Regions from separate parts of the Neobacillus sp. FW104-15D2 genome, predicted to be linked through region 2. Evidence: riboswitches for the same ligand, from Rfam matches in the RefSeq annotation. Region 2 holds a riboswitch; each other region holds the start of a gene.

Region 1 (5,987 bases), on a different contig from region 2:
TTTCATTTCGACACCTGCTTTAGTTTTCATTTTTTTATTGGAAAATCTAGTGACAAATGATATAACGATAGTGGCAGCTTGTAAAGTGAAAATTTTTAAAAAACAAACAATGCTGTAAACAAACGAAGCAGCAAAACTTGTATCAATAATATTTTAACATTCAAAAGGAGTGAGGAGCAGTGAATCTAAAAATAGCATGCCTGCAGATGGACATTGTTTTTGGAGATCCTGAAGCTAATTATTTAAAAGCCAGGGATTTGATTGCGAAAGCAATGAGGGAAAACCCCGACATTCTGGTCCTCCCTGAGCTATGGACAACCGGCTACGACTTAACAAGGCTTGACGAGATCGCTGATCAGGATTGCAGTAAAACAATCCGCTTTTTGAAGGAAATTGCAGACAAATATAAGGTGCACCTTGTTGGCGGCTCTGCTGCCGGCCAAACTCACAATGAAGTAAAAAACACTCTCCTCATCATTGATAACAAAGGGGAACTGAAGAAACAGTACAGTAAGCTTCACCTATTTAAACTGATGGATGAGCATCATTACCTTGTTCCCGGTGAAGAGGATGGCATGTTTGAACTTGAAAACCGTAAGTTAGCTGGAGTTATATGCTATGATATCCGGTTCCCTGAATGGATCAGAACACATACTTCCCAAGGAGCTGAAGCACTTTTTGTGGTAGCCGAGTGGCCAAAACCCCGCTTAAACCATTGGCGTGCTTTGCTTATTGCCCGGGCTATTGAAAACCAATGCTTTGTCATTGCCTGCAACCGGTCCGGTTGTGATCCTAATAACGAATTTGCAGGTCATTCAATGATCATTGACCCATGGGGTGAAGTCGTCGCAGAGGCTGGAGAAGGTGAGGAAGTCCTCACAGCAGCTGTTGACTTTGACCGTGTAGGAGAGATTCGAAAGCTAATACCTATCTTCGAAGATAGAAGACCTGAATTTTATTAATTTTATAAAAACAGTTGACAGTTTTAAAATTTCACTGTTATTATTTTTACATTGTTTGAAATTAATAGTTTTTTAAACTCTTATCAAGAGCTGGCTGAGGGAATGGCCCTTTGAAGCCCAGCAACCGACTGTAATTCCATTGTGAAATGGGGCGCTATTTGCGCCGGGAAATATCCCCTTAAGGCACGGTGCTAAATCCTACGGAAAGAAATTTCTTTCTGAAAGATAAGAGGTGAGAAGATACGTCTCTTCAAGCCTCTTTCTGATAAGAAAGAGGCTTTTTGCATCTATAAGCGGAAAGCCTCCAAAAATGAGGAGGAATTAATAATGAGTGTAATGACAGCCAATATTTATAAAGCATTAACAGAAGAAACCGCCATTAATCTTGCAATCTCTAAAGGACTTTTTCAGCCAAACAGCACGCTTTCCTGCGAAGAAATCGGTGATGGAAATTTAAATCTAGTATTTAGAATTAAAGACTCTCAGTCCGGAAAGAGCATAATTATTAAGCAGGCATTGCCATACGCCAAGGTGGTCGGAGAAAGCTGGCCACTTACACTTCATAGAGCCACTATCGAAGCGGAAGCGCTTAAAATTTCCGCAAAAATTTGCCCTGATTATGTTCCAGAAGTTTATTTCAGTGACGATGTACTGGCTGTAACCATTATGGAAGACCTTTCGCACCTTTCCATTGCAAGAACTGGCTTTTTAAACGGTGAAACATATCCGTTAATTTCACAGCACTTGGGAGAATTCCTTGCAAAAACTTTATTTTATACCTCTGATTATGGCCTGGGAGCGAGTGATAAAAAGGAATGGGCAAAGAAATTTATTAATCCCGAGCTTTGCAAAATTACAGAGGACCTGATCTTTACAGATCCATTCTATAATTCTTCTAATAACTCTTTCGAAGAAGGATTGAGAAAGGACGTGGAAGAGCTTTGGAATGATGAAGAGCTAAAATTCCACGCATCTATTCTGAAAAAAAGCTTTTTAACAGAAGCTGAAGTTCTTCTTCATGGTGATTTGCACACAGGAAGTGTCTTTGCAAGTCCAAAAGAAACAAAAGTAATTGATCCGGAATTCGCTTTTTACGGACCAGCAGGTTTTGATATCGGCCAGGTAATTGCGAATTTGGCGTTCCAGGTTATCGTAAATGAAAAGGAACGAAATACTTTCATCCAGCATATTGAAACAGTATGGAAGGTATTTGTAAAAGAATTCAGCCGACTTTGGAAGGAAGAAAACAAAGAGGCCTTTGCAGTAAGCGATGAATTTTCGAACTACATTCTGGAAAAATACTTTTCTGATTCACTTGGATTTGCGGGATGCGAATTAATCCGCAGGACGGTAGGACTTGCTCATGTCGCTGATTTGGATAGCATTTCGGAAGATGAAAGACGATTATCAGCAAAAAGAAAAACCCTTGAAATAGGAAAAAATCTAATCAAAGAACGCAGCAGTATCAAAAGCATCGAACAGCTTTCCCAGCAGCTTAGGGAGTTGTTATAAGAAAAAGTCTTTTCCTCTTGAAACTTTTGGCTTTGTTTAACTATATTGTTGATATTCACTAGAATCCGCTCCCTCGCTCGTTGCTCCCTGCGGTGTCTTGGTTTTCCACAGGATATGGAATGATTGCCGCACAAAGAAAATGCGAATGCATTTTAGATGAGTGTCACGGATCTTATGCTTTTTCATTTATTTAGGCTCTTTTGGTAAGCTTTGTTATGATAAAAGCCAACTGCCTTTAAATAACTTCGTGAGACGCATCTGTGTATAGCTGCTTGCAGCTTTGCGACGAGCAGAAGGTTGGCTTTCTTCGTCGAATATATTGTGGCGCAGGAGCACGCCTCCTCGACCGCTAACGACCTTCGAGGTCTCCGCCTGGCTTGCTCTTCCCGCAGGACATTGAAAAGGCATCTCCGAGTCGTCACCGCAAGAAGGAAATGCGAATGCATTTTTGCGAGGAGTCTCGCCTATTTTTTCTCACAGCTTCTTCAAATTGCAACATGCTCTTAGATAAAAGCCTTTATTTAAAACAACAAACAGACCTTAAATTTTTAAAAAAAAGGCAGCCAACCAGCTGCTTTTTTAATTTTCTATTTTAGCCCACATTTCTTCTGGGTTAAGCTCATAGATACCATTTTCCCTGTACATATAATGGTTCATGATAAATTCCCGGCGTATAGTTGCATAATCTTCATGAAATTGTTTGATATACTCATTTATTTCTTTTTCCTGATACTTTTTGCCCTTTTTCAATCCGCTGACGATATGTTCAAATACATATAATCTTTTTTTACGCTGTGCAGGAATGCTTTTAAGTCTGCCGTCTTTTGAAAAAAAGTTGGCCAGTATCTTTTGTTTTTCCAGGCTTGCTTCTACCATATTTTCCATTTCATCGCCTCTTTCCTCGAGCAGCAGGGTAAGTGCCTTAGCTTGCTGCTTTATCATTTTTTGATTTAGATAAAAGTAAATCGTGTTTTTATCTCTTTTTTCGGTAACCACACTGATATCCCGAAGTTTTTTTAAATGATGAGTTATAGTAGGCGGAGTTAATCCAAGCTTACCTGCAATTGCCTGGCCATGAAGAGGTCCTTTTGCCAGTAAGGATACAATCCGGACCCTTGTGGGATCTCCCATAGTTTTATAAAAAGCCACTAGTTTATCCAGCTGCATCGAGAGCACCTCTTTTTTTATTATCATCTAATTAGATATATATCAAATTAATTTTATGGCGTCAAGCATAAATTGGAATAATGATCCCAGTATGAGAACCGTCCAAAACAAAAAACACTTCCTGAAGAAGTGCCTTCATTTCCTTCCTTTAGCCGGCTTGATCGGGAGTGAAATAAGAAAGGTAGTGCCTTTGCCCATTTCGCTTTCTATTTCTACTTTTCCCCTGTGTTCTTCAATAATTTTGAAGCTAACCATTAATCCCAGTCCTGTTCCACGTTCCTTGGTTGTATAAAATGGTTCGCCCAATCGTTTTATTTTTTCCACAGGTATTCCTGCCCCTTGGTCTTTTATAGAAATTAGGACCATATCTTCCTGCTGTTTTATTTCTATTGAGATTGTTCCCCCATTAGGCATTACTTCAATAGCATTTTTAATGATATTAATAAAAACTTTTTTTAATTGATTGGGTTCGCAAAAAATAGGAGGAAGCTCCGCATCCGGTTCCAAATCAAATTGGACATTGTGGAGAACAGCCTGGGCATTCAAAAGTTCGACTGTTTTTTGCATGATTCCCACAACATCCTTCTCTTGAAATCTCACGGCCTGCGGCTTTGCGAGAATCAGGAATTCATTAATAATACTATCAATTCTTTGAAGTTCTGAAGTAATAACTTGATAATACATGGTGTTCTCTTCTTTAATACTCCCTTCCAATAGCTGAATAAACCCTTTGAGTGCGGTCATTGGGTTTCGAATTTCATGAGCAATGCCCGCAGCAAGCTCACCAAGTACATTTAGGGTATCGGATTTTCTCAACTGTTCCTCCATTTGAATTCTTTCAGAAACATCTTTAAAAACCGTAACATTTAATCCGGCTACCAACGCATGCTGGGTAGAAAATTCAATATGGCGTTTCTCGCCATCGTAAGTGTTAAGATATATAGAAGAAGCATCCTTGCCATTTTGTATGACCAAATCCACATGCTTTAAAAGGTCTTCTTTTTTTACGCTGCAGTGGCTGACTAATTCCACTAGGCTTTGGCCGGCCAATTGCTCCTTTTTCAGTCCAAGCATGCTAACAGCTGAACTGTTAATGTCCATAATTTCAAAATGCTCGTCCCATAAAATAATCCCATCGAGAGCTTCTTCAAATATAATTCTAAAAATCTGCTCACTTTCGCGGAGTTCTTTTCCCATTTTGTACCGTTCTGTAATATCTCGAAAGATGGTCATATGAAATCCATCAATAGAATGCATTCTGCAAGTAAATTCAAGCAGCTTTTCCCTTCCATCCTGAAATTTAAAATATAGCTCATCTCTTACAGCACCAGAAGATTTAAATTCGGCCATTATTTTATAGAGCGAACGATTTTTTTTAGTTTTTATAGGGAGATCCATAAAATGTCTTTCGATTAAATCTGAATAACCGCACTCCAATATTCTGCAGGCTGCAGAATTGACATTTATAATTCGCCCTTTTGTATCCCAAAAGATAATTCCATCCAGTGCTTCCAAAAACAGCTCCTGGAAAAGATGCTCGTTTTTTCTTACTTTCTGCTCGAGTATTCTTTTGTGTGTAACATCACGCATAATGGCCAAGTTCCAATCCATTCTTTCATTAAAGGAAACCACTGTTTCAAAATAAAAAGTACCCTGTGAATGTTGAATGGGTAATATACCTTTTGCCTTTCCTGTATGTTCTATTAATGTTTGAATCCTTTTAAGCTTGTATCTTTTTTCTTTTGGAATAAAACCTTTAAGAGATCGACCTTTCATTTCTTCTAGGGGAATATTTGTTATCCTGGAAAATGCCTGATTGGCAGCCACAATTGAACCATCTTTTTTATATAAAATGATGGCATCGGATGCAGATTCAAAAACAGTAGAAATTTCTCTCTCTAGTGCCGTTTTTTTAAATTCGTCAAATTCCTGTTTTAAAAGGGCTATTTCTTGTTTTAAAATGGCAATTTCCTCGTTCTTGCTCACTACTATGCCCCCTCCCCCTGTAAAAATCCGTGTCCTTAAGTTTTATTTCTATTATTCTATAATCTGCCAAAAAAACCTTTTATATTTTTGTAAAAAAGTAAAATTTCCTGAAATAAAATTAACCGCTCCCATAAGAAGCGGTTGAGAATAGAATTATAATTTAAATTTAGATATCATTTCGTCCAGCTGCTGGGAGAGTTCAGAGAGTGAACGGGCATGATCAGAAATGCTTTCCATTGAATAATTTGTTTGTGAAATGGATGCACTTGTTTGTTCAATTCCAGCGGCAGACTGTTCAGAAACGGAAGCTATATTTTCTATGGAAGAATTCATATTTGCAGAGTTTATAGATATCTGCTC
Region 2 (5,987 bases):
CTTTTTTATCCCCTGAAGTTCCGCATGCGGCAAGAACAAGTGCCAAGGATAATGCTAAAAGAACATTTAACCATTTTTTCATTTTTTCTGTCTCCTTTATCTTTTATCTATTTTTGAAGTGATGATGTCACCTAAAAACTGAATAATAAATACAATTATTAAGATAATGATTGTCGCAATCAGTGTAACATCATTTTGGTTACGCTGATATCCTTCTAGGAAAGCAAGATTCCCCAGGCCACCTGCACCAATAACGCCAGCCATTGCTGTGTATCCAACAAGGGCAATCGCCGTAACTGTGATACCGGATACGAGTGCAGGCATGGATTCCGGAAGTAATACTTTAAAAATAATAGTTGATGTTGATGCACCCATTGATTTAGCTGCTTCAATTACACCTTTATCGATTTCTCTTAAGCCGATCTCTACCATCCTTGCATAGAATGGTGCTGCACCTACGATCAAAGCCGGCAATGCAGCATTTTCCCCAATCATGCTTCCAACTAGAATCGTGGTAAATGGTATTAAAAGGACTATTAATATAATGAAAGGAATGGACCTGAAAATATTCACAAAAGCACTAATTATAGTGTTAACAGCCTTGTTCTCCCAAAGATTATCTTTCCCTGTCAGAAATAATAATAACCCGAGAAGCATTCCGAGAATAAATGTCGCTACTACTGAAATAGCTGTCATGTACAAAGTTTCTGTCGTTGCGGCCCACATGCCCGGCCAATCTATATCCTGAAAATACGGCTTATCCATTTCTGATCACCTCCACTCCCACCTGCTGTGTCCCGATGAATTCAATGGCTTTTGCTATTTCATCCTTTGACCCATCAAGATGAATAAAGAGTGTACCATATGACCCACTTTGTGTTTGTGAAATTTTGCCTTGAAGTATATTAACAGTAACATCAAAGTGGCGGATTAGACTTGTAATAACAGGCTTTTCAGCTGATTCCCCAACAAATGTTAATTGAACAATTTCACCTGAATGGTATTGTTCCAGTAAGTGTTCAACCGTTTCTTTAGTTTCCTCAGGTTCTGTGACCTGTTGAACAAAGCGTTTCGTAATAGGCTGCTGTGGGTTCTTAAACACTTCAAGAACTGAGCCCATTTCAACAATACGGCCGCTCTCCATTACTGCAACTCTATGGCAAATCTTACGAATAACATGCATTTCATGGGTAATAAGAACAATTGTTAACCCGAGTCTTTTATTAATATCCACAAGCAATTCAAGTATAGAATCAGTTGTTTGCGGGTCAAGTGCAGAGGTTGCTTCGTCACAAAGAAGAACCTTAGGGTTATTCGCAAGTGCTCTGGCAATACCAACCCTTTGTTTTTGGCCACCACTAAGCTGTGATGGATAGCTATCCTCACGGCCTTCAAGGCCTACAAGCTTTATGAGTTCATCAACCCTTTTAGCACGTTCCTGCCCTGCGACACCTGCAATTTCCAGCGGGAATGAAATATTTTCACGTACTGTTCTGGACCAAAGAAGGTTGAAGTGCTGAAAAATCATGCTAATTTCCTGTCGGGCTTTGCGCAGTTCGCTGCCTCTGATCTTTGAAACTATCCGGCCGGCAACAGTTACGGAACCTTCCGTTGGAAGCTCTAATCCGTTCAGCATGCGGATTAAAGTACTTTTTCCTGCACCGCTATATCCAATAACGCCAAAAATCTCACCTTCGTTTATTTCCACATTGACATTATCTACTGCGTTAACATTCCCCTGTTTAGAGGAATAAATCTTTCGTACGTTTTTTATCGAAATCAATTGATTCACCTACTTCTCTTCCATGTTTTATGACACTAAAAATAATAATTCATTAAGTATAGGATTCGGCTTAAGCAGCAGAAAAATGCAAAAATGCCTTTCTGCACAGGCAGAAAGGCATGATAAACAAGTCCTTTCTCCCATCTCCCAAAGCAAAGCTTTGTGTGAATTGGCACCATTTCAATAAAAACATTGACGGTTGCCGGGCTTCATAGGGCACATTCCCTCCACCTCTCTTGATAAGAGTAAATCGAATCTATTCAGTTAAGTATTAGGCTAAAAGAATTACGTTTGCTATCGTAACATGGAAAAGAAGGGGTGTCAACGAAAAAACGACAAAATTCTACCTTCCATTAATTTCATGCCTTTAGGATCTTACAGCCCGTGATATAAGACCAGTAGCTGCCTCAATAGCTGTCTCAAGGTCCTCAATTAAGTCGTCAGCATTTTCAATCCCTATTGATAATCGAATGAGATCCTCAGAAACTCCTGAAGCTTTTAATCCCTCTGCATCAAGCTGCTGATGGGTAGTACTGGCCGGATGGATGATCAAGCTCTTAGCATCTCCAACATTGGCAACATGAGCCCAAAGAGTAATTGAGTTAATGAGCTTAGCACCTGCCTCTCGACCTCCTTTTGTTCCAAAGACGACTACAGAACCTGCTCCCTTTGGCAAATATTTTTCAGCAAGCTCTTTATCAGGATGTTTGGAATGTCCTGGGTAGGATACCCACTCCACCGCAGGATGGTTTTCAAGGTAGGCAACTACCTTTTGTGTGTTTGCCACATGCTCTTTCATACGTACATGGAGTGTCTCCAGTCCAAGAGTAAACTGAAAGGCATTTTGCGGACTTAGTGCCGGTCCAAGGTCCCTTAAGAGCTGCACTCTCGCCTTCACAATATAGGCTGCTGCCCCAAGAGCTTCAGCATAAACAATGTCATGGTAGCTTGGATCAGGTTCAGTAAATCCAGGGAATTTTGGTGAGTTCCAGTCGAATTTCCCTCCATCAACAATAACCCCGCCCAGTGTAGTTCCATTCCCCAGCAGCCATTTAGTAGCTGAATGAACCACAATATCGGCTCCATATTCAATTGGTCTGCAAAGATAAGGAGTGGCAAAAGTATTATCTACAATAAGAGGAACTCCTGCTTCGTGGGCAATGCTCGCCACTTTTTCAATATCAAGAACGCGAAGACTAGGGTTGCCGATAGTTTCTGCAAAAACCGCCTTTGTTTTATTGGTTATAGCTTCCCGGAAATTCTCCGGATCCTCAGGATTTACAAACTTGACGTTAATGCCGTACTTTGGCAAAGTTGATGCAAATAAGTTATAAGTTCCGCCATATAAGGTAGAAGCTGAAACAATCTCATCTCCTGCTTGCGCAATATTTAAAATAGCCAGTGTAATAGCGGCCATTCCACTTGCAACCGCCAGTCCTCCTACTCCGCCTTCCAATAAGGCAATCCGTTCTTCAAAAACAGTTACAGTCGGATTATGAATGCGGGTATAAATATATCCAGGCACCTTTAAAGCAAATAAATCTGCTGCATGATCAGTACTTTTAAACTGGTAAGCATTATTTTGGTAAATTGGCACTGCGCGTGCCCCATTCACAGGATCTGGTGATAGTCCTCCGTGAACACTTAATGTTTCAAACCGATAAGCCTTTTTTTCATTACCCATCTTCCATTCTCCTCCCGTTGACATCACATAAAAAACAAAACCCCCGCTTCATAAGAAGAGAGGGCACTCTTCTTATCTTCCAAAGCATAAAAATGCTCTGCTGGATTTAGCACCGTGTTAAATAACCGGTTGCCGGGCATCGCAGGGCCAGTCCCTCCGCCGCTCTTGATAAGAGTATTTATGTAGTTGTCAGTATTTATTGAATAGTTAAATAAATATTATAATATTTAAAAAAACTCGTCAATCTTTATTTTTCCTTTTGGGATACTGCTAGGAAAAAGATAGATTCAAGCCTTAACATGCTTCTAAAGGAAGCATTAACTTTTAGTTTTCCTTTTTTTATTAAATCTCTAAAAGTTGCTTTGCCCGTAAATAGTTCCTGCAGGGATTCCTCACTTCCATATATTACAGTTCCTTCAGAAATATCAGTCTTAGGATTGTTTATCACTATCTTGTCTCCTAAGGACGTAAGCGAAAAACTTTTATTAATATTTTCTACTTGAAAATGGACGGGAGCGGAACTTCTATTCCAATATAAATCTGCTAAATATTTTTTCCCCTCAAGTTCCTCAATAAATTTTTGCAGCGCTTCGATCATTTTGGTCACCCCTGCAAAATTAATTCATCAGATGCTTTCCATTTTCCTTTAATATTTCTTCGACAGTTATTTTATTTTTGGATATAAAAAGACAATGCCGTACAGTCATTCGGCATTGTCAAACATTTCCCGAGAAATATGACATGATTTTCTCTACTTTACACTGCTTTGACGGAAACTGTCTTTTTTCCCGGATGGATCATTCCCCTAAAAACTAGTAAGAAATAGGTTGACCCAATAAGATAAAGAACTGCTGTTATGCAGAAGACATAAGCATATCCCCAGTATGACCCATATTCAGAAACCACTCCCATCGAAACAGGTCCCATCAGCGCCCAGCCAAGGTTAAAAACCATCTGATTGATCGAATTTCCAAGCCCCTTAACCGAATCATCGACCTTTTCCATCATCAGAGAGGATTGGATAGGATTCGCTGCATTCATTAGTGCCTGTCGAAATAGGAAGCCAAGAGCAGCAATCCATAAATGGTGAGCAAAAGCGGTTAGCAGGAGAAAAGGAAGAGACGAAAGCTGAAGAAATACAACCGCTCTTACCTCCCCTACTCTTTTTACAACCTGAGGGCCTATGATCATAGCAAGAGCAGTTGCCGCCTGGCCAAGAGAAATGATTAAGCCTATTGCAGATGTAGGAGCAGAAAAACGGTCGGCAAAATAAAGATTTAAATAAGGAATAACCAGACCCGCTCCAAAGCCAATTAATAATTGGGACACTGCAAAAAGAAAAATCATTTTTAGTCCATTGCTCTTCCAGTTTAGCTTTCTCACAGGTTCAACTGCTTTTCCCTCGGACTTCACTGGCAGCTTCTCCTGGAACTTAGACGCAGGAAAAGCCCCTACGAGAAAAATAAGAGCCCCGATTATTAAGGTTAAGCGGATGCTATTTACATCATTTAAAAATAAGGAGAAACCATCATTTAAAAAGCCTCCCAACAGGTTTCCAATTACGTTTGCACCCGTCATTAACGCGAAATGAAGGCTAAATAAATTAACCCTCTCTTCAGCCTTCGAATTTTCGGCCATCCAGGGAATCCCTGAAACTTGAGAGAAAGCCATAGTGAGGCCGCCCGCAAAAGCAAGGAAAACCAAAGAATCCTGAACAGCCATTACACTTCTTAACAATAGAATAAGGCCCGAAACCACAATACTGTAAAAAATAACTTTTCTTCTGCCAAACCTGTCACTAATTAAACCAGCAGGAACCAGAATAAGTGCTGTTGCAAGTGATGCCATCGAAATGATCTGTCCATTAACTGTTTCAGGCATACCCAGCTTTCTAATATAAAAATTATAAATAACCATAAAAACGCCCATGCCAATTTGAGTTAATATATTTGCCATAAAGCTGAGTTTAATGTTTCGATTATATCCACGGAATTGTGTTGTTAAGCTTTGATAGAAATGCATAAATCATCCGCCCCTTAGAATACTTCGCCTCCCTAAATATAACCCGGTTAGGAACAAAATGTAAATAAAGGAATTTCATTCTTCATAAAAATTTTAAAACCATAGAACAAAAAAGATGAAAGGATCATCACAGTGTAAAGGGGGCCTGTTGATTTCGTTCCTAAGCACTCGCTCTCCGCGATGCGGACAGTCCACCCTAATTTAAAAAGATAGCCAACTGGACATGGGGTGGGCCAGTATTACCTATGAGTTCTTGAATTAGAATGGTAAAATCCATTACAAAAAGAGGGTTCGGAATAAAGATTCCGAACCCTCTTTTGTCGTCACACGGAAACAGATTAAAGTATCAACTGTTATTAATAAATTAATTTTTTAATTTTCTCCACTAGGTATGGTACCGAATGAAAGGCATATATCCTTTCTAGTACCTCGCCATCCTTTATAAACAATAAGGAGGGTACACTTTCTATGGAGAGGCTACGGGCCAGGTCAGGGACA
Region 3 (5,987 bases), on a different contig from region 2:
TTGCGGATAGTAATTTTCTAAAAGAACACGGTAGCTTTTCAGGCGTACGTCCGCAGAAATATCATCTGACTTGGTTTCACCAACTAGGGGATTAACAAACAAGCCGTCTACCGTTTCAAGAGCTGCTTTTTGGATATACTCATGAGCTCTGTGGATTGGATTTCTAGTCTGGAATCCAACGACTGTTTTCCATCCCTTACCTTCAAAAAGAGCACGGGTATCTTTCGGCTCAAACCAAACGTCGCCGAACACACCTTTTTCTGGCTTTTTCACAAGAGTAACGTCACCTGCAACATAAACAGGGCCTCTTTCAAAAAGACGCTTAACACCTGGATGGGCAGTTTCGTTAGTTTTATAGACTTCAATCGCTTCTTTTTCCAAATCCGGCTCATACCAGCTGGAAACCTTAATAACGCCATAAGCTTTGCCGTTATGGACAAGTTTAATTTCTTCGCCCTCCTGCAAGCCTCCAGCAATTTCAAAAGAAACGGGAAGTGTTACTGGGATGGACCAAATAGTGCCATCGGCCAGTCTCATTCTGCTTACAACAGATTCATAATCTTCTTTTCCAAGAAAACCGGTTAACGGGCTGAACAACCCGACGCCTATTAATTCAAGATCGCTTAGGGCGATATTATCAATCTCAATTTCTTTGTTTACAGATGCAAGATCATAGCTAGGGTTATAAGCATCAATTAACTTTCCCCCATGTGGTTTTGGTAAAAATGACATTTCAATCAACCTTTCTCAGCAAATTTAGTTCTTTTGTTTGATTTTTTTCCGATACGGAGGTTACAGCGCTTTTCTTAATCAGGAAGATGACTCCAAATACTGAAATCAACACGCCCGCCATTGCAACAATCGGATATATATTATGTTCAATCAAAAGCTGGATTAATGTATAAGAAATGACCATGGATAATACTGGTGACACAATCCAAACGGTCAAAAGCTTAACAACGATATCTTTTTTCAACACGCTCTTCCCATGTTTGGCAAAGCCTATGCCAATAATGGAAGAAGTAGTGATTTGAGTAAGCGGCACAGGAATGCCAAATACGGATGCTGTGGTTACGATTGTAGCCCCGATTCCGGAAATAATGCTTCCCTCTTCAAGCCTTAGTGATGTGATTTTTTTGCCGTTTGTTTCAAGGACTCTATGACCTAAGAATGCTGCTCCGAGAGCGACAAATAATCCACCCCACAGAATACCGCTATTCGTGGTCATTAACCCTGCTGCTACTAACGGACCTACGGCATTTGCCACGTTGTTCATTCCAGCTGAAAATGCCTCAAACAGTCCCATGCAAACAACTAAAACCGCAAGAATTGGACCTGCTTTGGATGATGTCACCCATTTTTTAATCCACTTTCTTTCCAAAACAAACGCCGCAGCAATCGCAATCAGGAAAGCAGCAAATGGAGTCAAAAGCCAGAACATCGCGATCCAGGCAATTTTCCCAACAAATACTGACTGATATACAATTCCAGCACCTATAACGGATCCGACTGCCACTTCGCTAGTTGATAATGGAATGCCGAAGACATTGGCTAGAAACAGAGATGTCGCAGCAGCTGTTAAAACGACCAGCGCTATGGCATTTGTAAAGGTGGAGCTTGGAACAATACCGCTGCCAATGGTTTTCACTACTTCTCCTCCGCCAAGCCATGCTCCAAGGAAGACAGCGATCGCGCAAAGAAAAAGGGCAATCTGGCGGTTTTTTATAACGCCAGCTCCATAAGAAATACCCATTGATGCAGCTGCACCGCTTGCACCTATATTAAAAGCAAAAAACAAACCAATTAGGATTGCCAATATTGTGAGCATGAATGTCCTCCTTAACGTGTGTGCAGGCCACACTCTGTCTTGCTGCTTCCTGCCCATCTTCCTTCACGGGAATCACCATTACCGCTAACGGCCTGTGTACATGGGAAGCAGCCGATGCTTGGGTAATTTTGATCATGCAGGGCGTTGTAAGGAAGGTCTTTTTCTTTGATGTACTCCCACACTTCATCCCAGGTCCAATGAATTAAAGGACAAACCTTGATATTTTGGAACTTTTCATCTTGATTTAAAAATTCTGTATTAGCTCTTGTTGGAGATTGTTCCCTTCTCAATCCTGAAATCCATGCATCTTTTGAGGTCAGAGTTTCTCGCAAAGGAATGACCTTTCTGATTTGGCAGCATAGACCTGGGTCCCTTTTCCATAAAGCAGAACCATATTGTTCTCTCTGCTCATCAAGTGTCAGCTCTGGCTTCTTTTTTTCAATGCGAAGCGATGGGAACCTCTGCTGGATTTTTTCAATAACATCATAGGTTTCAGGAAAATGAAGATCTGTATCGAGAAAAACAATATGAGCATCTGGTTTAACCTGCTGTATAAGATCTATCAAAACAATCGCTTCTGCACCAAAGCTTGAAGCATAAACAATCTTATCTTCCGGATAGTGGCTGTAGGCCCACTTTAATACATTGAGAGCTCCCTTTGCCCCGTCATCCAGTGAAAACTGGTTTGTAATTTCTTGAATATTAACGATATTTTCCATTTCTATAACCTCCGCAATTGATTCTGTCCACTAAAAAAAGGCAGTCTTACTCCCTTAATCCATAAGGGGAAGACCGCCTCTAGTTTGTCTAGTCAGCGTTTATTCTGTTGAAGACGAACCTTTTCATTTTTCTCAATTTGAATGATTTTACCGTCCTGAACAATCAAAGTGATTGATCCGAATTTTAAAGTAGCAAGCATTTGTTCAAGATGAGGAATTATTTCTTCCCACTCCTCTGGCTTCAAATGGGTTCGCCTCCTTTTTATAACAAAACCTCTCCTGGCTTGGAGAGGTGATTTTTTGAAGTTCACCTTATCTCCCAAAATGAGCAACATTTTGCTGGAATTGGCACCTTGTTTAACAGGTTGCCGGGCATCATTGGGCCAGTTCCCTCAGCCGCTCTGGATAAGTGTTATTCAGTTGATGAAATTAATCCTACCATACCAATAGGAATTCTGCAATTACTTAAATTAAAAATTTTTAAATTAATTCATTTTTACCAGTTTTTTTGGTTTGAATGGTTATAAAAAAGGCCGGAACCACAAGGGTTGACCGGCTTTTTAGAAACATAGAATTTTATAATTTTTTTGCCAATTACCCAGTGTTTAATTCCGACCTAAATGCTAGTACATTGCAGAAACGTTTCTGTCCTTAAGTCTAAAAATATAGACATGTTTTATCAAAGCGAGGATTCCGGTCTTTTTTAATAAATAGGCCCTTCTTATCTCCAATTTCTTGCTCAAACTGTTCCTCGCAAGGATCCTCAGATATTGTCTTGCTTCATATTAAGGCATGGTCCCCTACTTGATGACTCTTCCTGCATAAGTCCTCGTTTTTTCTGGGTAGTGGAAAATTAATATTCCCTGTGTTGATATTAGTAAAAAAGCAAATAACTAACGTATGATCAAAGTCTAAGGGGATGAGTATGGAAGATAAATATAAGAAACTGCCTTCATTAGCTTCCAACTCCATTTATTTGGGGATTTTATTGGCCATCGTTGGCGGTTTTTTAGATGCCTATACCTTCATTAGCCGTGATGGAGTGTTTGCCAATGCTCAAACGGGGAATTTGGTGCTCCTTGCAGTAAATGCTGCTGAGAAGGAATGGAAACAGTCGATACTTTATATCCCCCCTGTTGCTGCTTTTATTGCAGGTGTTTTTGTATCCGAAATTGTTAAGATTCCTCATATTAGAGAATTATTGTATAGCTATAGGCGTTCTATTCTTATATTAGAATGTGTTATTCTCTTCGCAGTGGGCTTTATGCCGGAAAGTGTACCTGATATCATCGTTACTGTAAGTATTTCATTTGTTTCCTCTTTACAAATTTCGACCTTTAATAAAATTGATAAATGGGCTTATAATTCTACGATGGCAACGGGTAATTTAAGGACCGCTGCCAAAGCAGCCTATTCAGCATTTATTGAAAATGATGACGAATCGAGAAAGCAATTCATAGATTTTGTAACGATTATTGGTTCTTTTTTATGCGGAGCTTTAATAGGAACCTTTTCCACCACTTATATTGGGGATCATGCCATATGGATTGCTTCAGTAACTTTGGTGATTACTCTCATCTTATATCACAGGGAAAAAGGCTATTTTAGAAAATAAAAGCCGGTATCATCCAAAGATACCGGCAATTTCTTTAATTAAAGGTTTCCACCATTTGTTTGGATTACATCCTTGTACCAGTAGAAGGATTTCTTGCGGCTGCGGTCCATTGTTCCGCTGCCATCGTCATGCTTGTCTACATATATGAAGCCGTAACGTTTTGAATACTCACCTGATGAAGCAGATACAGGTCGATACACCCCCAAGGTGTGTAACCCATCAACTCAACACCATCTTCAATAGCTTCGCCCATTTCACAGATATGTTCTCGAAGATATTCAATTCGGTAATCGTCATTGATCGTTCCGTCTTCCTCCACCTTGTCATAGGCACCCAACCCATTTTCTACAACAAAAAGAGGAACCTGATAGCGGTCATATAGTTTATTTAAAGTTATTCGCAAACCGATTGGGTCTACTTCCCAGCCCCAGTCACTTGCTTTTAGGAACGGATTTCGTACTCCGCCAATCAAGTTACCCTGGCTGTTTTCCTCATCTGTTTTTACCATTTTCTCGGTACGTGACATATAATAGCTGAACCCGATGTAATCTACTGTTCCTTCCTTTAATAGTTCAAGGTCACCTTCCTCGATTTGAAGCTCGATATTATGCTTTTTAAAATAACGCTGAATAAATTTAGGATACTCCCCGCGGACTTGTACATCACCACAGAAATTGTTGAAAAAACGCTCTTCTTCAAGGGCATACATCACATTTTCCGGATTAGAATTCCAAGAATATACCGGTGCATAAAGAAGCATACAGCCTATTTTTGCATCAGGAATGATTTTGTGGCATGCCTTAACCGCAATGGCGCTCGCCACAAATTGATGATGGAATGCTTGGAAGGTTGGCTGGTAACGATCCTCTTCTTTTTGAATAGAGAAACCAAGACCCATGATCGGCATCGCCAAACCGCTGTTAATTTCGTTAAAGGTCATCCAGTACTTAACCTTATCTTTATAACGATTGAATAGGACATTTACATATCTTTCAAAAAAGGAAACTACTTCACGGCTTCTCCAGCCGCCATATTCTTTAACAAGTGTTACTGGCATTTCATAGTGGGATATCGTTACAACCGGCTCAATGCCTTGTCTGATAAGCTCATCAAATACCCGGTCGTAAAATGCAAGACCTTCTTCATTCGCTTCCAATTCATTTCCGTTGGGGAAGATACGAGTCCAGGCAATGGACATACGGAATACTTTAAATCCCATTTCCTTAAAAAGAGCAATATCCTCCTTGTAACGGTGATAGAAGTCAATTCCTTCATGGTTTGGGTAGTATTTATCCTGATCGATTTCAAAATTGAAGCCAGGCTCCTGCAGTATTTTCAGGCGCTGTTTTCCGCCTGGCAGTACATCTGCAATATTTAAGCCTTTATTACCTTCGTGAAAACCGCCTTCCATTTGGTTAGCAGCCGTTGCTCCTCCCCATAAAAAACCTTCAGGAAATCTTTTTTCGGATTGTACCATTTGTAATTCCTCCTTATTATAAGTTCTATATATTTACAGGCGTGACAAATGTCCCGCTCTGGAAATAAGCATTATGCCTGCAAAGCAAGAAAAGCTTCGCTCGTGTTAACCTTTCCCTTTTTGACAGGAGAAATGGATTCGTAGTTATCTGTATTTGTAATAATAATAGGAGTGATTAAATCATAGCCCTCTGCTTTAATAGCATCCATATCAAAGGTTACGAGAATGTCGCCAACATTAACTAAATCCCCATCCTTTACATGTGCTGTAAAGTGCTTGCCATCCAATCGAACGGTGTCTAATCCAACATGAATCAAAATTTCAGCACCTTTGTCGCTCGTAATACCA
Region 4 (5,987 bases), on a different contig from region 2:
AATCACGGATATCGAAATAGCTGTAAATGAGGCAATGTGGAAACCAGAGTATAAAGCAGTTACCCGTATTAATAAATAGCTGTGACCAGTAAGGAGGGAGCAGGGCTGCCCCCTTGGTGGCTTTCCTCCTCCTTCTAAAAATACGAACATTTTTGGGGAAAGTGAAGTGTAGTTGTCATGTCAGTTGGAAATATCTTTTTAACATTAATACCTATCTTTTTTACCATCATAGTTGGTTATTTGGGTGGTTATTTTAAAATATTTAATCCAGAGTCCTCTAAGGGGCTTAATACATTGGTTACAAAATTTGCTCTTCCTGCACATTTATTTATTGGAATTACCACTACTTCAAAACAAACCTTAATTGACCAGTGGTCATTCTTTATTACGATGACACTTGGCATTATCGGTTTTTATGTGATTTTGTTGTTCGTTGCTCGTTTGGCGTTTAAATATGATTTAACAAAGGCATCGATGTTCTCATTAAATTCAACACAACCTGCGTTTGCCTTTATGGGAATTTCAGTTTTAGGAAGCTTATTCGGGGCACAGGAAATTGCAATACCTGTCGCTATAACTGGTATTGTTGTTAATGCATTATTAGATCCAATTGCTACAATTGTGGGTACCATTGGACAAACAACTACAAAAGCAGAAGGCGGTAGAGCAAATAAACTAGGTATTATCTTACATGGTCTAAGTGAACCACTTGCATGTATTCCTTTATTTGCCGTAGTATTAACACTCTGTGGATTCCACTCGCCTGAAATCCTAAAGACTTCATTTGAGCAGATTGGTTCTGTAACATCAGGCGTTGCTTTATTCGCTGTAGGTGTGACAGTAGGTATTAGAAAAATAAGCTTTCAAAAGGTTGCGGTTGGTATCTCTGTATTAAAGGTTGTTGCCATTCCTTTATTTATGATTTTAATTACCAACCTGATTGGTTTGGATCATAAAGATACTATTAAAGCTATCCTCCTGGTAGCATTCCCAGGATCAGCTGTAGCAGCTATGATTTCTACAAGATTTAATTCATTAACAACCGAAACCGCATCTTCGTTTGTTATCAGCACGATCTTATCATTAATTTCCTTGCCAATATATATTTCTTGGCTAGTATAATATGGAATCCCTCCTAAGAGGAGGGTTTTTCAGAGGGTTGTTTGTGAAAAAGTTAACAATGTTTAATGCCACTTTTTTCTATTTTATCTTTTTGAACAGGTATTTTCTGCTGACATTTAAATATGTGAAGTGTTACACAATCGTCACAAACGGGCGGTGAAAAAGGATTGAATTTAGATTAATATATACATAGAGAAAGCGTTTCCAACAAATTTTAGGGAGGTAATAATGATGGCCATTTTATTAGAAAGAGGGCTACAGCAGGTGAGACAATTTTATATTGAAAAACTGGTCAAAACCGGCATTTACCACCCTAATGATAAAGAATTGAATTACATGACAATAAGCGAATTAAAAAATATCTATATGCAGGAAACGGCACCTAAAAATAAAAGAACTCAATTATTAGTTAGATAATTTGTTTTGAATATTTAAGGAGACTCAAGTCAGAAATGATGCGCAGGAGAGCCCGGGCTGCGCAGCGAGGAGTCTCCCAAATTGTCTACGTAAAGCCATTACCTTAAGCAAAATTCAACAGTCGAGTTTAATAGGGACTTGGATTAAAGGTCAAATAAAAAAGACGGATTATAAAATTCGTCTTTTTTAGCGTTAGTATTTAAATTAATAGAGAGGGGGCATTTTTTTATGAATCCCTTAAAAAAGGTATTTCATGATTACACTGTCTGGTCCTGTACACCTGGAATAATCTCCGAATCAATCATGTTACCAACTTGCACGTCATTTTTGATGATGCCCGTATATTTTGCTGTATTGGCAAATGGCAAAGATGCGAATCGAAAGACCGACTCCGTTATTGGTCTTCCTGTGAGAGAACCAACAAGTTAGTTAATTTTCTCCTACGGCTACTGCTGCATTTGAATTTACATCGATTGTCCCAATTAATACTGTGAAAAATCACCTCTCTTTGAGAGGGCTTTTAATAATGGACATTTTTTCTTATTGGAAAGTCAACGAAATCATTATCCATAATGATAATTATATTTGATATCAGTTCATTTTTTCAGCAATTTTGATTTTGAATGTATATAATAATAAAAACCCTTGAAATATCAAGGGTTTTTAAGTGTCCCAGAGAGGATTCGAACCTCCGACCTACAGTTTAGGAAACTGTTGCTCTATCCTACTGAGCTACTGAGACATGGTATAAACTAATTAACTTACTGCTTATTAGGCGCATTTCTAATTATACTTCTCGTACTCGAAAAGTCAATAACTTTGTTTCAAATTTTGGCTGTGTTAAAGTTCATTGTTGTTTGGAGCGGAAAGCGAACACAAGTTGCAGGAAATCCACAAGCAAGTCTAACAGGGCCTAATATTTAATAAAGCTGTAAAGCCATAATATAAAAAACAATAATAATATTATGTAAACTATATTAAAATATTTAATAATTGACATATTCTTATAATTCAATTATTATCTCTTTAAATGATTAAAACTCTTAAACTCAATAAACGATTTCTTCTTATCAAGAGAGGTGGAGGGACTGGCCCTTTGAAGCCTCGGCAACAGGTTCTGCGGAATACTGTGCCAAATCCATCAAACAGGTTTGTTTGAGAGATAGGAAGAGAGTTAACGAACTCTCTTCTTGTCCGGAGAGTTTTTTTTATTTTTCTTTACCTAGTTTAGCACTTGGAAAACTTGAGAATGAGTTAGAGGAGAGATGAGAAATGAAGTTCGGATTTTGGCTTCCTATTTTTGGCGGATGGCTTCGCAATGTTGATGATGAGAATATGCCGCCCACATTTGACTATGCAAAAAAAGTCGTTCAATCAGCAGAAAAGTGGGGATATTCAACCACTCTTGTTGCTGAATTGAATTTAAATGATATAAAAGGTCCTGAACATGATTCATTGGAAGCCTGGTCAACAGCAGCTGGTCTTGCAGCTGTTACAGAGAAAATCGAGATCATGGCAGCAGTGCGCCCGGGTTTTCATAATCCTGCCGTAACCGCAAAAATGGCAGCAAATATCGATCAAATTAGTAAAGGCCGCTTTACTCTGAACGTAGTATCTGCCTGGTGGGCGGAAGAGGCTCGGCAGTATAACGGGATTTTTACCGAGCATGACGAAAGATATGATCGTACAAAGGAATTTATTGATGTACTTAAAGGAATGTGGACAGAAGACACCTTTACATATCAAGGACAATTTTACAATATCCAGAATGCAAAGCTTTCGCCAAAGCCAGTTCAGCGTCCAAATCCCATTCTATATGCTGGAGGGGAAAGTGAGAAAGGCAAGCAAACCATCGTTGAAAAATGTGATGCTTATGTTATGCATGGCGGTACAGTAGAAGAGATTCAAAGAAAAGTTGCGGAAATGAAGGACCGCCGTTCTGAAACTGAGAATGCTCCACTTTCTTCTTTTGGAATGGCTGCATATGTGATTTGCCGCGATACGGAGGAAGAGGCACTACAGGAACTTGAAAAAATTACGACCGTAAAAGACACAAGTGGTTACGCTGGCTTTAAAGATTTTACAAGCAAATCACAGCTTGAACAAAAGATCCAGCTTCAGGACTACTCCGTGTCAAACCGTGGGCTAAGACCAAATCTGGTAGGAACACCAGACCAAATTGCTGACCGTATTATCCAGTACGAAGAAGCGGGATTAGATTTGCTCCTTCTCCAGTTCTCTCCGCAATTAGAAGAAATGGAACGTTTTGCAAGAGATGTAATGCCGTTGGTTGAGGAACGCAGAAACAGGGTTGTTTCACACTAAGAACTCAAAGGGGGAAATACTTTGAAAAAGGTATATGTTATACATGAAAATAGTGAATGGACAGATCATCTTACCAGGAGGCTTGAGGAGCTTGAGGTTCCATATGAGGAATGGCATCTAGACCAGGGAACTCTTGATCTTTCTGCAGAACCTCCAGAAGGAATCTTTTACAGCCGAATGAGTGCCTCTTCCCACACAAGGGATCATCGTTTTGCGGCTGAATATACTGCTCAAGTACTGGCATGGCTGGAAGCACACGGACGGAAGGTTTTAAATGGTACTCGTGCTCTCCAATTAGAGGTAAGCAAGGTACTTCAGTATCTGGAGTTAAATAAATATGGAGTACGGACTCCTAAAACGGTTGCTGCTGTAGGACGAGGGCAAATTCTCGAGGCTGCGTCTCAATTTGAAGGCAAAGCTTTCATAACAAAGCATAACCGTGCAGGAAAAGGACTCGGTGTACAGTTATTTCAAACAATGGATGCCCTTAGGACGTATGTCGAAAGCCCTGGTTTTGAAGAACCTGTAGACGGAATAACTTTAATCCAGGAATATATCCAGTCACCTGAAAGTTTTATTACACGTTGTGAGTTTGTAGGGGGCAATTTTGTATACGCCGTAAAGGTAGATACATCAGAAGGATTCCAGCTATGCCCGGCTGATGCATGTCAGATAGGGGATTTGTTTTGCCCGGTAGGCGAAGAGGTGGAAGAGAAGCCTAAATTTCAAATTATTGATGGATTTAGTGATCCAATCATTGAAAAGTACAAACAGGTTTTGGCTGAAAATTCCATTCGAGTTGCCGGAATTGAATTTATAAGGGATGCATCAGGAGAAATTTTTACCTATGATATTAATACAAATACAAATTACAATTCAGATGCTGAAGCAAAAGCAGGAAAATTTGGAATGCTAGAAGTGGCTGCCTTTTTGAAAAAAGAGCTAGAAAATCTATAATATTGAAAAATTGCTCCCGTATCTGGGAGCTTTTTTTTGGCTAATCAGAATTTATATCTCTAAATTCTGAACGCACGACGGACAGGAATGCCTAGTTTTTCTAATGAAAAAATTAGGTTGCTTGCATTATCTCCTTTAACATAAGGAAAATTGGGTATATTAAACAAAATGGAAGGGAGAGATTTTTGTGAATCACCTTGAAGGAAGACTGCTATCAGGGGTTTATGATGACCGGGAAAATGAGTTTGCTATTCGTAGAGTAAAAAGCTTTCACATTGAATCTATCTTAAATGAAAAAATGGCAGAAAGTCTTTTTTTCTATCTGCAAAAATATGAAGAAGATAAAGAAGGAATGGTTCTGACTTTAAATGATCAGATGCCTGTCCTTTTGTCGCATGAGGAAGTCTGCGAGCTTTTGGAGGATTTAAATAAAGTTAAATCAATGTTTAAACAATAGCTACTTAATTTACAGGAGACGAAAAAGTTGAAGGATTCTTTCTATAAAAGAGAAGCTAAGGAAAATCTATTGCTGCGGCTTATTAAGCAATTGTTTGGAGAAATAGTGGGCGTTATTCTTGAAGCCATCTTTAAAGCACTTTTTTCCCTCCTTTGGAGGTTAATTCTACGTACTATTCACTTTTTCACCTGGTAGCTTTCGAATGATTTCTCAGTATTAAAAATGGAAAGATGGATACTATTAGATAAGGATGCCTTTGCGTAGCAGGAGGAAGAAATGAAGAGATTTTTAAAAGGACTGCTATTATTTTTTATCATGATTATTTCAGCCTTTTCCCAAAATAGAGAAGCTGATTCTAGTATACCTGAAAAATCGGTTCCGATTTTTGTATCTAATAATGCTGAAAAAAATAACATACATTTAAAAATAAGGAGCTACTTAAGGGAAAAAGGGATTAACGGAAGTGTTGCTGTAATGAAAGGTTCAACGGTTTTATATAATGAGGGAGTTGGTAATGCTGATATAAGAAGGGATATCAAAAACACAAAGAAAACAACCTTTCCTATTGCCTCCATCACAAAATCCATGGTAGCTGCTTGCATTCTGCAGCTTCAGGAAAAAGGGTTACTTCACACAAAAGATCCTATTTCAAAATATATCGCAGATTTTCCTAATGGTAAACGCATCAAAATTATTCACTTACTGACCA

Evidence for each region. Region 2 has a riboswitch for S-adenosylmethionine ahead of AC3WR0_RS04260 (methionine ABC transporter ATP-binding protein). Riboswitches for the same ligand answer to the same signal wherever they lie in the genome.
Region 1: it holds a riboswitch for S-adenosylmethionine, as region 2 does, so the genes downstream of both, mtnK (S-methyl-5-thioribose kinase) here and AC3WR0_RS04260 (methionine ABC transporter ATP-binding protein) in region 2, are expected to answer to the same signal.
Region 3: it holds a riboswitch for S-adenosylmethionine, as region 2 does, so the genes downstream of both, AC3WR0_RS05870 (YezD family protein) here and AC3WR0_RS04260 (methionine ABC transporter ATP-binding protein) in region 2, are expected to answer to the same signal.
Region 4: it holds a riboswitch for S-adenosylmethionine, as region 2 does, so the genes downstream of both, AC3WR0_RS16965 (LLM class flavin-dependent oxidoreductase) here and AC3WR0_RS04260 (methionine ABC transporter ATP-binding protein) in region 2, are expected to answer to the same signal.

Annotation. Positions count from the first base shown of each region.
Region 1 is NZ_JBYTCJ010000021.1:80,665-86,651, reverse strand. It holds gene AC3WR0_RS16815 (pyridoxal phosphate-dependent aminotransferase) at 1-6, opposite strand, end outside; gene AC3WR0_RS16810 (carbon-nitrogen family hydrolase) at 180-962, shown strand; SAM riboswitch class I at 1,040-1,194, shown strand; gene mtnK (S-methyl-5-thioribose kinase) at 1,290-2,474, shown strand; gene AC3WR0_RS16800 (DUF2087 domain-containing protein) at 3,054-3,641, opposite strand; gene AC3WR0_RS16795 (PAS domain-containing sensor histidine kinase) at 3,777-5,627, opposite strand; gene AC3WR0_RS16790 (methyl-accepting chemotaxis protein) at 5,781-5,987, opposite strand, start outside.
Region 2 is NZ_JBYTCJ010000003.1:170,040-176,026, forward strand. It holds gene metQ (methionine ABC transporter substrate-binding lipoprotein MetQ) at 1-82, opposite strand, end outside; gene AC3WR0_RS04255 (methionine ABC transporter permease) at 97-765, opposite strand; gene AC3WR0_RS04260 (methionine ABC transporter ATP-binding protein) at 758-1,783, opposite strand; SAM riboswitch class I at 1,921-2,029, opposite strand; gene AC3WR0_RS04265 (O-acetylhomoserine aminocarboxypropyltransferase/cysteine synthase family protein) at 2,151-3,467, opposite strand; SAM riboswitch class I at 3,537-3,642, opposite strand; gene AC3WR0_RS04270 (SCP2 sterol-binding domain-containing protein) at 3,715-4,065, opposite strand; gene AC3WR0_RS04275 (MFS transporter) at 4,224-5,489, opposite strand; gene AC3WR0_RS04280 (thioredoxin family protein) at 5,846-5,987, opposite strand, start outside.
Region 3 is NZ_JBYTCJ010000005.1:44,706-50,692, reverse strand. It holds gene sat (sulfate adenylyltransferase) at 1-732, opposite strand, end outside; gene cysP (sulfate permease) at 734-1,828, opposite strand; gene AC3WR0_RS05875 (phosphoadenylyl-sulfate reductase) at 1,840-2,547, opposite strand; gene AC3WR0_RS05870 (YezD family protein) at 2,640-2,747, opposite strand; SAM riboswitch class I at 2,857-2,959, opposite strand; gene AC3WR0_RS05865 (YoaK family protein) at 3,473-4,162, shown strand; partial or broken gene AC3WR0_RS05860 (glycoside hydrolase family 1 protein) at 4,201-5,639, opposite strand; gene AC3WR0_RS05855 (beta-glucoside-specific PTS transporter subunit IIABC) at 5,711-5,987, opposite strand, start outside.
Region 4 is NZ_JBYTCJ010000022.1:10,671-16,657, forward strand. It holds gene AC3WR0_RS16940 (NAD-dependent malic enzyme) at 1-79, shown strand, start outside; gene AC3WR0_RS16945 (AEC family transporter) at 178-1,122, shown strand; gene AC3WR0_RS16950 (Fur-regulated basic protein FbpA) at 1,351-1,539, shown strand; gene AC3WR0_RS16955 (hypothetical protein) at 1,768-1,968, shown strand; tRNA gene AC3WR0_RS16960 (tRNA-Arg) at 2,208-2,281, opposite strand; SAM riboswitch class I at 2,604-2,708, shown strand; gene AC3WR0_RS16965 (LLM class flavin-dependent oxidoreductase) at 2,812-3,864, shown strand; gene AC3WR0_RS16970 (ATP-grasp domain-containing protein) at 3,886-4,821, shown strand; gene AC3WR0_RS16975 (hypothetical protein) at 5,009-5,278, shown strand; gene AC3WR0_RS16980 (hypothetical protein) at 5,306-5,473, shown strand; gene AC3WR0_RS16985 (serine hydrolase domain-containing protein) at 5,555-5,987, shown strand, end outside.